One region of the Cellulophaga omnivescoria genome, then DNA from elsewhere that is predicted to be linked to it. Evidence: riboswitches for the same ligand, from Rfam matches in the RefSeq annotation. Region 1 holds a riboswitch; the other holds the start of a gene.
The links. Region 1 has a riboswitch for S-adenosylmethionine ahead of PBN93_RS09815 (homocysteine S-methyltransferase family protein). Riboswitches for the same ligand answer to the same signal wherever they lie in the genome.
Positions count from the first base shown of each region.

Region 1 (7,169 bases):
TTGCCCTACTCTAAGCTGTACATTTCTTTTAAAAAAATAAAAATTGTAATGTGCATACGCACCATAGTTTTTACCAAGCGTACTATTATTCATATCTTGGTAAATAAACGAGTATCCTAAATCTGGATAATTATAAAGTTGTTCCCAAGCCTCATTACCAAACGTTTTTTTATTGTAACTTAAAATTAAACCAGCTGGGTGCGCACTAATTAAATGCGCAATACTATTATTATGTAATGCAATAGAGCCGTAAAACTGATTTGCATCTATTACTATTTTACTTTTCTGCTGGGCAAAACAGCCTACAGAAAATAAGGCAATAAAAAGGATTCTTATATTCATTGCGTGCAAAAATAGCAATTTTACACCTACAGCAAATCTTTATAGGCTAATACTTACAAAAATTAAAAAAGTTCTTTTGCTATAGCCTTAATATTGTCAGACTTACCCATAGAGTAGTAATGCAACACAGGTACACCAGCAGCTTTTAACTCCTTAGATTGTTGTATAGCCCAATCTACCCCAACTTGGCGCACTGCTTTATTATCCTTACAATCCTCAACAGCATCTACTAAGTCTTGTGGTACATCAATTTTAAAAACTTGTGGTAGTAACTGTAGGTGTTTTTTAACAGCAATTGGTTTTATTCCCGGAATAATTGGCACATGAATTCCAAAATCTTTAGCAGCCTTTACAAACTCAAAATACTTACTATTATCAAAAAACATTTGTGTAACCACATAATCTGCACCAGCATCTACTTTTTGTTTTAAGCGTTTTAAGTCAGTTAACAAAGATGGTGCTTCCATATGTTTTTCTGGGTAACCGGCAACACCAATGCAAAAATCAGAGCAATTATCTGTTTCTATAACCTCATGCAAATAAGTACCACAATTAAGTTTTTGTATTTGTTCTACCAAGCTCACTGCATATTTGTGCCCTCCTTTTGTAGGCTCAAAATACTTTTGCTCTCGCATAGCATCACCACGCAGTGCCATAACATTATCTATACCAAGGTAATGACAATCTACCAATAAATATTCTGTTTCTTCTCTAGTAAAACCACCACACAAAACATGTGGCACAGTATCTACATCATATTTATGTTTTATAGACGCACAAATACCAACCGTTCCTGGGCGCATACGCGTAAGTTTTTTATCTAACAATCCATCACGGTCTATATAAATATACTCTTCTCTAGACGTAGTAACATCTATAAAAGGCGGTTTAAACTCCATTAACGGATCTATGTTTCCGTATAATTCCTGAATATTTCTCCCCTTTACAGGCGGTATAATTTCAAAAGAAAACAATGTTTTTCCGTTTGCGTTTTTAATATGGTCGGTTACTTTCATTTTTATATTTTTTGGCGTTCCTACGGTCGGGCTTTCGGTAGTCGCTTTTTATGGAGAAAAACCATAAAAGAGCTTCAACAATACCTTAATCCCTAACGCAACAACATACTATTAATCATCTGCTATATTTGGCGCAAGCCATTTTAAAGCCGTTTCCAATGCTATATTTTTACGAGCTGCAAAATCTTCAACTTGGTCTTCTTTAATTTTTCCAACTCCAAAATAGCGAGCCTCTGGGTTAGCAAAATAATATCCAGAAACCGATGCAGCTGGCCACATTGCCAAACTATCTGTAAGTTCTACACCTATTATTTCTTTTACTTTTAAAATATCCCAGATAGTAGGTTTCTCTAGGTGGTCTGGACAAGCAGGATATCCTGGTGCAGGTCTTATACCTTTGTATTCCTCCTTAATTAAAGCTTCATTATCCAAAGATTCATTACTAGCATAACCCCAATGTGTAGTTCTAATATCTTTATGCAAGCATTCTGCAAAAGCCTCTGCCAACCTATCTGCTAAAGCTTTTACCATTATAGAATTGTAATCATCTAAATCTTTACGGTATTGCTCTGCAATTTCCTCAGCACCAAAACCAGTACTTACACAAAAACAACCTATATAATCTTCTTTACCTGTTTCTTTAGGCGCAATAAAGTCAGACAATGCAAAATTTGGCTTACCTGCATACTTCTTTAATTGCTGACGTAAGGTTCTAAAGGTATGTTTTCCGTTAGGTGTTTCTAGCTCAATATCATCATCATTAATTGTATTGGCTTTAAACAAACCAAAAACTGCTTTTGCGGTTAGTAGTTTTTCTTCAATAAGTTTTGTAAGCATTTGTTGCGCCTCTGCAAACAAATCTGTAGCCTGTGTACCTACAATTTCATCAGTTAAAATATCTGGAAATTTACCGTGCAACTCCCAGCTTCTAAAAAAAGGAGTCCAGTCTATAAACTCAACCAACTTATTTAAATCATATTCCTCTATAACTTGTATTCCAAGTGCATTTGGTTTTACAATTTCAGATGTTTTCCAATCTATTTTATACTTGTTTTTACGTGCATCTGCTATAGATAAATACTCCTTATGTTTGGTACGCTTTAAAAACTGTTTTCTAAACTCTTCATAATCTAATTTTATAGTTTTTTTAAAGTCGTCTTTGGTTTCTTTTTGCAACAAATCTCCAACAACAGTAACCGCTCTAGAGGCATCATTAACATATACCACAGCATTTTTATACTGCGGATCTATTTTTACGGCAGTATGTGCTTTGCTAGTGGTTGCGCCACCAATAAGCAAAGGCACAGTAAAGTTTTGGCGCTCCATTTCCTTAGCTAAAAAAACCATTTCATCTAAAGACGGTGTAATTAAACCGCTTAAACCAATAACATCTACATTTTCATCTTTAGCAGCTTGTATAATTTTTTCTGGTGGCACCATTACCCCTAAATCTACAATCTCATAATTGTTACATGCTAAAACCACGCCCACAATATTTTTACCAATATCATGCACATCTCCTTTAACAGTAGCCATTAAAATTTTACCCGCATTTTTTGAGTCACCCTCTTGCGGATTTTTAAGTTTTTCCTCTTCTATGTAAGGCAGTAAATAAGCAACCGCTTTTTTCATTACTCGTGCCGACTTCACAACCTGCGGTAAAAACATTTTTCCGCTACCAAACAAGTCACCAACAACGTTCATTCCTGTCATTAAATGACCTTCTATAACCTCTATAGGTTTTTCTACACTTTGCCTAGCTGCTTCTACGTCTTCTACAATATACTGGTCTATACCTTTTACCAATGCTCTAGTAATACGGTTTTGTATTGGTTCTTCTCTCCATGATAAATCTACCGTGCTTTCTTTAGCTTTACCTACAACAGTTTCTGCAAAATCTAGCAAACGCTCTGTAGCATCATCTCTACGGTCTAACATTACATCCTCTACACGCTCTAATAAATCTTTAGGAATATCATCATAAACCTCTAGCATAGTAGGATTTACAATTCCCATATTCATACCAGCTTGTATGGCGTGGTATAAAAACACCGAGTGCATAGCCTCACGTACAGGATTGTTACCTCTAAAAGAAAACGACACATTACTAACGCCACCACTTACACTACAATGCGGCAAGTTTTCTTTTACCCAAGCCGTAGCCTCAATAAAATCTATAGCATTACGTCTGTGCTCCTCCATACCGGTAGCAACAGGAAAAATATTAAGATCAAAAATGATATCTTCTGGTGCAAATTTTACTTTGTTTACCAAAACATCATAAGAACGTTTTGCAATTTCTATTCTACGTTCGTAATTATCTGCCTGACCAACCTCATCAAAAGCCATTACAATTACAGCAGCACCATAACGTTTAATAAGCTTTGCGTGGTGTATAAATTCTTCTTCTCCTTCTTTAAGACTTATAGAGTTTACCACACATTTGCCTTGTACCACTTGCAAACCAGCTTCTATAATTTCCCATTTAGAACTGTCTATCATAATTGGGACTCTAGAGATATCTGGCTCTGCAATAATTAGATTTAAGAACTTAACCATAGCTTCTTTGCCATCTATAAGTCCGTCATCCATATTAATATCTATAATTTGAGCACCACCATCTACTTGGTGGCGAGCAATATCTAGGGCCTCATCAAACTTTTCTTCTTTTATTAACCTTAAAAACTTTTTAGAACCCGCAACATTAGTACGTTCACCAACATTTATAAAGTTGGTGTTTTCCGTAACAATTAAAGGCTCTAGTCCGGATAGTTTTAAGTATTTTGGTTTTTCATTTTTCATTACGATACCGTTTCTGCAGAAATACTTCTTGGTTTGTAATCTTTTGCTAAATTGGCAATTGCGCTAATATGTTCTGGTGTTGTACCACAGCAACCACCAACAATATTTACCAAACTTTTATCTAAATATTCTTTTATTTGTACAGCCATTTCTTCTGCAGTCTCATCATACTCACCAAAAGCATTTGGCAAACCTGCATTTGGATGTGCAGAAACTCCAAAATCTGTTTTTGCCGCCAAAACCTCTAAGTGTGGCACTAATTGGTTTGCTCCTAAAGCACAATTAAAACCAACAGTTAAAATAGGAATATGACTTATTGATATTAAAAAAGCTTCTGCTGTTTGCCCAGATAAAGTTCTGCCAGAGGCATCTGTAATTGTGCCGCTTACCATTATAGGAACATCTATACTGCGTTCTTCTTTTACCTCTTCTATAGCAAAAAGTGCCGCTTTTGCGTTAAGGGTATCAAAAATGGTTTCTACTAATAAAATATCTGAGCCACCATCTAACAACGCTTCTACTTGTTGTTTGTAGGCTATTCTAAGTTCGTCAAAAGTAATACCTCTAAAACCTGGGTCGTTAACATCTGGAGACATACTTGCCGTTTTATTGGTTGGCCCAATACTACCTGCTACAAACCTTGGTTTGTGTGGTTCTTTTGCAGTAAACTCATCTGCTACTTGTTTTGCAATACGTGCCGACTCATAATTTAGTTCGTACACTAAATCTTCCATAAAATAGTCTGCCATTGCTATGGTTGTACCAGAAAAGGTGTTGGTTTCTACAATATCTGCACCAGCTGCAAAATATTTACGATGTACTTCTGCTATGGCTTCTGGTTGGGTTAGCGAAAGTAAATCGTTATTGCCTTGTAATGGGTGTTCCCAGTCTGCAAAACGTTTGCCTCTAAAGTCTTCTTCGGTAAACTTGTAGCGCTGTAACATTGTACCCATGGCACCGTCTAGCACTAAAATTCTTTCTTTTAATATGTCTTGTATACTTTTCATTGTACCGTATAATATTATGTTGTGCGTTAAGGATTGATGCGGCATCTTTTTGGTGGCAACGGTTTGTAAAACCTGTTTGCTAAAACCAAAAAATACAGCAGAAAGCCTGGCCATTTGTGCTTGCAAACAAATGGAACGCTATAAATAAAATATCAAGTAAGGTAAATGAGATAAGACTGTGAATGTCTTTACTAATTTGTGAGTTATCTGCCGTGTTGTTTTGTAACAACGTAGTAGAATGTAGCACCTTCTTTAAATAAGAATAAAGGGTTGCTAAGGTTTCATAGGGTCTAATCCCTCCACCTTTCTTGATAACGTTTTCAGTCTATTAATGAACTAATTGAGCCACAAAGTAACAGCACAACTTTTTTATAACCAAATATTGCTGGTAATTTTTAAGCCTACACGTGTTTTTTACACATATAGGCTTAAAATTGTAATATTTTTACGAAATGCTTTGTACAACTTCTTTTTTGGCTTCTTTTTTTGAACCATCAAAACCTTCTACGCCACCTACGGTTGTGTATTTCATTACGTAACGTTTGCCTGGGTTTATACGTTGGTATGCACTTTGACACATTACGGCTGCTTCATGAAAACCAGATAAAATTAGTTTTAATTTGCCTTTGTAAGTGTTAACATCGCCAATTGCATAAACACCTGGTATGTTGGTTTGGTAGTCATAAGAGTTGTCTACTTTTATGGCATTTTTCTCTATCTCTAGTCCCCAATTTCCTATTGGACCTAATTTAGGTGATAGTCCAAATAAAGGGATAAAATTATCTACTTCTACGTAGCTTTCTCCTTTTTCCTCGTCGTTATATTTTACAACTACAGCCTCTAAATGATCGTCTCCGTATAACTTGGTTACTTGTGCCTCTGTAAATAATTTTATTTTACCTGCTTTTGCAAGTTCTGATGCTTTTTCTACAGAATCTAAAGCGCCTCTAAACTCATTTCTACGGTGTACTAAAGATACTTCTGCTGCTACGTCTGCTAAGAAAATTGCCCAGTCTAAGGCAGAATCTCCACCACCAGCAATAACAACTTTTTTGTCTCTGTATACTTCTGGATCTTTAATCATATAAGCAACACCTTTATCTTCAAAATTAAGAATGTTCTCTATTTGCGGTTTTCTAGGCTCAAAAGATCCTAAACCACCTGCAATAACAACTACTGGTGCATTGTGCTTTGTTCCTTTGTTTGTGGTTACCACAAAAGTACCATCGTCTAACTTATCTAAAGTATCTGCTCTTTCTGCTAATGTAAAACCAGGCTCAAAAGATTTTATTTGCTCCATTAGATTGGTAACCAAATCGCCTGCTAAAATTTCTGGAAAAGCAGGAATATCATAAATTGGTTTTTTAGGATATATCTCTGCACACTGTCCGCCTGGTTGCGGCAATGCATCTATTAAATGGCATTTTAGTTTTAACAAACCTGCCTCAAAAACGGTAAACAATCCTGTTGGTCCTGCGCCAATAATTAATATATCTGTCTTAATCATAATTTTAATTTAGTACTTACTAATGAGTATTTATCCTCATTCTAATGTTTTAATTATTTTCTTTTTTATCTACTAAGGAACTTGTAATCTGGTTCATTTTATCTACTTTTTCTTCAAAATCTCCTTTTATGGTTTTCCTGTAATCGTTTAAATTCTGAACCATTTTACTAATATCTTCTGGTATTACGTCTTCAAAAAACTGACGCAAACGTTTTGCTGTTGTTGGCGACTTACCGTTGGTAGAAATACCTATTTTCACATTGCCTTTGGTTACAATTCCGCCCATATAAAAATCGCAATACGGAGGATTATCTGCTACGTTTACCAATTTAAATTGCGCTCTACAATCTTTATAAACTTGTATATTTACATCTACATTATCTGTAGTGGCAACTACCATATGTTTACCATCTAAATAGCTTACATTATAGACATCTGTAATAGTTGTAACATTAAATTTATTAGCCAATTCTAGTGTTTTTTCTGCATACCAAG
Region 1 is NZ_CP115819.1:2,212,933-2,220,101, reverse strand. Features, by position in the region: gene PBN93_RS09830 (acyloxyacyl hydrolase) at 1-342, opposite strand, end outside; gene metF (methylenetetrahydrofolate reductase [NAD(P)H]) at 405-1,358, opposite strand; gene metH (methionine synthase) at 1,470-4,160, opposite strand; gene PBN93_RS09815 (homocysteine S-methyltransferase family protein) at 4,160-5,167, opposite strand; SAM riboswitch class I at 5,368-5,485, opposite strand; gene PBN93_RS09810 (NAD(P)/FAD-dependent oxidoreductase) at 5,613-6,674, opposite strand; gene PBN93_RS09805 (precorrin-2 dehydrogenase/sirohydrochlorin ferrochelatase family protein) at 6,724-7,169, opposite strand, start outside.

Region 2 (7,169 bases), 1.0 Mb from region 1:
TACAACAACAGCAGCAATTTTTTAAAAAATATTCTTCTAAAGTTGAACCTAAAGAAAGTGAAAAAACTAAATTATAAATAAAACCCAAAACATAAATTATGTTTTGGGTTTTTAGTTAATAAAGAAAATTGTTATTTAGATATTACAATTTTTTGCTTTGTAGACTCACCATTTGCTTTGGCCAATTCTAGTACATAAATACCATTTTCTAAAGAAGAAACATTTAGTGTACCATCTGCAACATCTTTTCTTAAAACAATTAGTCCTTGTAAATTATAAACCTTAGCCTGTACATAGTCTTTTCTACTAATATTTAGAACGTCTTTAGCAGGAATAGGAAATACTGCTAGCTCTTGCTTTTCTTCTTCATTAGAAGTTAAAGCTCTAGCAGAATTATTAGAAATCTCTGTACTTGTAAGTTCTGTATTCACAAAGTTACGAGCATTTACTGGCTTATATACTCTAATCCAATTTACAAGTAAATTATTGTTTTCAAAATTTTCTAGCTCTGCGTCTGTAGATGACCTAAAAGCCTCTGCTTGCCAACTTTGATCTTCTACATTAATAATAATATCCATTTCTTTTGTAAATCTTCTCTGGTTATTTAAATAATTAAATGGATCTATAACACTAATATTAGACTTGTTTTTTGCATCATTTAAACTAGTAGCAATATTCATTTTCTGGTATCCATTTTCTCTAACCAACTGTCCGTTAACACCAGTACTAGTTACACCAGCTGGGTATGTATATTGCCAAGTACCATCTGCTAATCTGGTTTGTACTGCAGTATCATCTAAAACACGAACCATTTGTCCGTCTACATAATACTCTAATCTTGTAGCAGAAACCCAATTAACACCAATTCTTACTACTCTACCACCCCATTGTGATACTCCATCTTTTTTCCACCAACTGTTAAGATCTGCTGGTTGGTAATCTTTAAAATTTGGAGGTCTAATAAATACGTGATGACTAAGGTGTATTTTATTTGCAAAAAAGCCATTTCTATTGTCGTCTCCTGGCCCTCCATAACATTCTATAATGTCTATTTCCTGTGTATCATCTGGGCTTAACAACCAAATATCCGAAGCTAATGAAGAGTTCATTACTTTTATACTAGCTTCTACAAATACAGGGAACTTTACACGCGTTTTGTTAGTTATACAACCAGCTCTTGTTTCTGGTCTAGAAATTAAATTTCCGCTAGAGCCAACAAAAGACTTAGTTGCTCCAGGGATTCTAGATGCCCAAATATTTAAATGACCTCCAGAAACAGCAACGTGGTTTTGCATCCATACGGTTGGTCCAGGTCCAGGCCAATTATTTGGTGTTCCATTAGGTTGGTTGTGAAATTTATTATACCATTTGGCATTGTTAGCTGGTCCAAAATCTGTTACGTTGTTAGTTGGTGAAAATTGATAGTTAAAATCATCACTGGCTTGTACTTGTAATTGCCACGTTTTTCCTGCTCCGGCATTTGCGGGTATAGGTATGTTATCCCAATCGTACTGAGCATTAACAAATAGCAATTGTAGAAACATAATAACTGATAGTAGGTTAATCTTTTTCATAAAAAATGTAGTTTAAATATTAATTAAATTATTTTCTTCTAAAAAATTCATATCCTGGGGAAACAGACTAAAATTATTTATAACGAAACTACTATTTAACAAGAAAATTATGATAAATATATACTAGACAAATACTCAACAAATAATTTTTACCTTCTATAAATATTTCTTTTTGCTTTGTATGAACTGTAAATACTAGATAAATATTAAAAATAAGTTTATAACAATAAATAATTTTGTAAGAATTTACAACTAATTTTTTAGAGATGTCTATATCTCAAAAAACTATAAAATAAAAAAAGGCTGCCTATAAATATATAGAACAACCTTTATTAAAGCTGGGAACGCTTTATTTATGTATTAATTATCAACAGTAATGTTATTATTTTCATCTCCTTTAAATTCTAATTCATAAAAATTAGTTACAATATTACGCCCTTCAATAGTTTCATTATTAGGTTCTGTAAAATGTATTTCAAAATCTGATGAAATTTTATTTGTTTTGGTATCTGCCTTAATTTTATATTTTCTGACTTGGTAATTGTCTATTTCCATTTCTTTTTTAATAATAACTACCCCTTTATTTATATTAGCAAACATTGTATCAATATCAATATCACTAATTTTAATTTTTCCTTGAGAATTTTTAACGAAAAAGCTTTTCTGAAAAGCATCACTTAAAAGCTTTTCATCATCTAAAGAAGCTTTATTATTAGTGGTTGTAGTGTTATAGACTCTTTGGTATAGCTTACCATCTTTTAAATATTTAATAGTAATTCTTCCTAAATCTGAGTCTAAATCTCCTTTTGAGTATAATTCAAAATCATATACTTCAAAATCGGCTCCAAAATTAGTTATTGCTAATTGTTTGGCTGCTTGTAGGCCTTCTAGCGTAGAAATTTTAATTGTATCTTTATCACTGCTACATGAGGTTATTAGTAGCGTAATAAGAATAAAGGAAATTTTTAAAGCATTTTTCATTTTTGTGTAGTTAATGTTATACTGGCAAAACTATGGTAATTGCCTAGTAATTTTACTTCACAATACAGAAATACAGCTACTAAATATTTATTTAAGTAGGTTCAGTAAATTTTCGTTAAAAAATAATTTTAAGAAATAAGCAAAAGGGTAACCCCAAACAAGGAACCTATAATTAGGCCGGTTATAACCTCTTTAGGCGTATGTCTTTTTAACACCAACCTAGACCATAAAACTAATAACGTAAACAGAATAAGAACAACACCTAAACGCTGGTTTACATATAAAATAGCCAGAGCTAAATAAATATTTATAGCTACGTGCATAGATATTTTTATAAGGAAATTAATTCCAAAAGAAGCTAAAAGCATTAGTGTAGCTATAGAAAAACTAGTGCAAATATATACTGGTTGATTTGTGTAAAACAAAAAGAAAAGTACCAAAACCATTAATGGCAAAGCAAATATATAAAGAGATTTACGTTCTTTTTTATTAGAAACATCTAAATCTGTATATTTTCCTAATCTTTTGCCAATATAAACCCAAGCAATTAAAACTAGAAAAAAAATACCATAAATAAGAGATAAGGTATGGGAAAAGACTGTTTCCTTATCATTAAGATTAAAAATTAAAATTAAAAAAGGAAATAGCAACAACGGGTGTCCTAATACAGATATAAATTGAGCTATTTTAATTTTCATTTAAACCAATTATTATCACAAATATAGTTTTATTTGTAGAAAAAGATAATTTATTGACACAAGTGTTTACTCTCTTTTAAATAATGGCACAAGACAAAGATATAGCGCAACAATTTATTGGTTATATAAATACCCCAATACTATGGGTAAACAATAGCGTGTATCATTTAAAACAGTTTGAACTAGAAATAAATGATACTCCCAAATTTACTGACAAGATACCAACCAATTTAAGGTTAGGAAAACGTGTAGAACGCTACGTTAGTACTGAGTTTAAATTTAGTAAGAATATTACCATTTTAGCAGAGAACATACAAATACAAAATGATAAGCTTACAATAGGCGAAATAGATTGTATTTTAACAAAAAACAATACCCCTTATCACGTAGAAATAATTTATAAATTTTATTTGTTTGATGACTCTGTTGGAAACACAGAAATAGAACACTGGATTGGGCCAAACAGAAACGATACATTACTTAAAAAGCTAACCAAATTAAAACAGAAACAACTACCCCTACTCTATAGCAAGCATACAGCCTCTACAATAAATAACCTTAATTTAAATATTAAAGAAATTGAGCAACGTGTATTTTTTAAAGCACAACTATTTACACCTTATAAAAGAAGTGTAAAATTTAAGGACTTAAATAAAGAGTGCATTAAAGGATTTTATGTTAAGCATACAGATTTATTACAGTTTAAAGATTGTAAATTTTATATTGCGTCTAAAACTAATTGGCTACAAGATGTACAAACCCAAGTAAACTGGCTTAAATATAATGAGTTTATTTTTGAAATTAATACCTTGATAACAGCTAAAAAGTCTCCATTATGCTGGATAAAATTCCCTAACGGAGAGTTACAAAAGTTTTTTGTGGTTTGGTGGTAAAAAATAACAGAAAATTATGATTTTTTCTCGTTGTTATGCTTTAGTTTTGCGCACTTAATTATCAAGAATCTCAAATAAGAGATAGCAACCTGCATTAACAAGCAAGGTGCTAAAAAAGGATAAGCCAATACTTTGGAAAAAATGTTAATTCAGCTCCACTTATTTGTCCTTTTCTTTTTGGTTCTATAAAACTAAAAAAATGACATCCATTAAAAACAACGAGCCTAGGTTTATTGCTTTACTTCCTTTATTTGTATTTGTATTTACATTTTTAGGTGTAGGTATTTATCAAAATGATTTTTATGCTTTACCTGCTCCTATAGCAGTTATAGCTGGTATTATTGTAGCTTTTTTAATTTTTAAACAAGACATAAACTCTAAAATAGAAACGCTTTTAGCTGGTTGCGGAGATAGTAAAATACTAACAATGTGCTTAATATATTTATTAGCTGGTGCTTTTGCTACAATTACAAAAGAAACCGGTAGTGTAGATGCTATTGTAAATCTTGGATTAGATTTTATAGCCATACAATATATCTACTTTGGAGTATTTATAATTGCTGCATTTTTATCTATATCTACAGGTACATCTGTTGGTGCAATAGTAGCACTAACTCCTATTGTTATTGGCTTTGCAGATAAAGGAGGTGTATCATTAGCTATACTTTGCGGCGCTCTCTTAGGTGGTTCTATGTTTGGAGATAACCTTTCGGTAATATCAGATACTACAATTGCAGCAACACAATCCTTGGGCGTAAAAATGAGTGATAAATTTAAGCAAAACACAAAAATTGCTTTGCCAGCAGCACTCTTTACAATTGTTATTTTAATAGTTAAAGGCGCTGCTTTAGAGTCTAACAATTTAGAAGATGTTACATACAATTATTCATTACTAAAAATAGTTCCTTACATATTAGTAATTGCACTCTCTGTAATTGGTGTAAACGTATTTGTTACACTTTTGTTAGGTGTATTAATAGCTGTCGCAATTGGTATTTTTTATGGTGATTTTACCGTTATTGAGTCTACCAAAATTGCTTACAATGGATTTACCAGTATGACAGAGATTTTTCTACTATCATTACTCTCTGGTGGTTTGGCAGCATTGGTAGCAAAAAATGGCGGTATAGATTACATTTTAAATAAGATTAAAACCCTTATAAAGAGTAAAAAATCTGCTCAATTTGGTATTGCAACCTTAGTTAGTACAGTAAATATGGCAATAGCAAACAATACAGTTTCTATTATTATTTCTGGTTCTATTGCAAAAACTATTAATGATGAGTATAAATTAGAGAATAAAAAAACAGCTTCAATTTTAGATATTTTTGCCTGCATTACACAAGGTTTGCTACCATATGGAGCACAAGTATTAATGATTTTGAGTTTTTCTGATGGAAACCTAACTTATACAGAACTTATTGGTAATACTTGGTATTTACTTTTGTTATTTATCTACACCATAATATACATTAGTTTAAATCCGTTTAAAATGAAGAAAACTAGTATAAATTAAGGTGTAGTTCTATAATAATTTATCTAAAAAGTTATCTTCGCGGCCATGTGGATGTATTTAGGCCTTTTATCGGCTTTATTTTTAGGATTGCACAATTTGTGCAAAAAACATGCTGTACAAGGTAATGAGGTTTTTCCTGTACTTTTAGGTACTATAACTGCTGGTTTTTTACTATTACTACCTTTTTATTTAGGATCTAAATTTTATCCTGAGTTTACTAAAGAAATTGGTTTTTACATTACCGATATTCCTTGGCAAAACCACGCATTAATTGTTGTAAAATCTATGCTAATGGCTGGCTCTTGGGTATTGGCTTACCAAGCCTTAAAACATTTGCCTATTACTATTGTAACACCCATACGCTCTGCAGGGCCTTTTTTTACTTTTATTGGTGCAATTTTTATATATCATGAACGACCAAATTACTGGCAATGGATTGGCTTTTTCTTAATTATATTTTCAGTATTCCTGTATTCTAGAATTGGAAAGAAAGAAGGTATCAATTTTAAAAAAAACAAATGGATATTTGCTATAATAGGTGCTACTTTTTTAGGATCTTCTAGTGGTTTGTATGATAAGTTTTTAATACAACACATAAACTTAAATCCGCAAACATTACAGTTTTGGTTTTGCTGGTATACAATTTTAATTTTATTGGTAATACTTGCTATAACTTGGTTTCCTAAAGCAGAAAAAAGAAAAGCCTTTAAATGGCGTTGGTCTATACCTGCCGTTGGTATTTTATTACAAACTGCAGATTATTTTTACTTTAAAGCATTACAAGATCCAGATGCCTTAATTATGCTTTTATCTGCTATAAAAAGGAGTCAAATTTTAATAGCCGTATTAGTAGGCGGAATTTTATTTAAAGAAAAAAATAAACGAAAAAAACTCATTCCGCTTGCAGGTATACTTTTAGGTGTTGCTTTAATATTATATTCTAACTAAATAGTAAACAAACAATTAAGACTCTTCTTTTAAAGTTTTAATATCAGTAATAAGTTGTTGTATAGCAGTTTTATTTAATCCGTTATAAATACCTCTAATGTGCTGGTTTTTATCAATTAAAACAAAATTTTCTGTGTGTAAAAAATCATCATTTGTTTTTAATTCTCCTAAGTCTTCCTCTATAAAATAGGCATTTCTACCTAAGTTGTAAATTTCACTTCTACTACCAGTAACTAAATGCCATTTGTTAGCCGTAACACCTTTAGTTTTTGCATATTCGTTTAAAACTTCTACTGTATCTGTCTCCGGAGTTACTGTATGTGATAACAACAAAACATCATTATCTGTTTTAAAAGCTTCTTGTAATACAGACATATTACTTGTCATTTTAGGACAAATACCAGAACAACTAGTAAAGAAAAAATCTGCTACATAAATTTTATTTTTAAAAGTATTACTTGTTATTACTTCTCCATTTTGGTTTATTAAACTAAAGTTGGGTATACTGTGCATTTCTTTAGCTTCTTTACTATTTGGAGCCAACCATTTTGGAGTAAAA
Region 2 is NZ_CP115819.1:3,240,719-3,247,887, reverse strand. Features, by position in the region: gene PBN93_RS14310 (hypothetical protein) at 1-77, shown strand, start outside; gene PBN93_RS14305 (T9SS type A sorting domain-containing protein) at 132-1,574, opposite strand; gene PBN93_RS14300 (hypothetical protein) at 1,935-2,555, opposite strand; gene PBN93_RS14295 (phosphatase PAP2 family protein) at 2,684-3,253, opposite strand; gene PBN93_RS14290 (DUF1853 family protein) at 3,337-4,146, shown strand; SAM-I-IV-variant riboswitch at 4,200-4,298, shown strand; gene PBN93_RS14285 (Na+/H+ antiporter NhaC family protein) at 4,310-5,662, shown strand; gene PBN93_RS14280 (DMT family transporter) at 5,708-6,610, shown strand; gene PBN93_RS14275 (SCO family protein) at 6,626-7,169, opposite strand, start outside.
Region 2: linked by a shared signal. The riboswitch ahead of PBN93_RS14285 (Na+/H+ antiporter NhaC family protein) and the one ahead of PBN93_RS09815 (homocysteine S-methyltransferase family protein) in region 1 are both predicted to bind S-adenosylmethionine.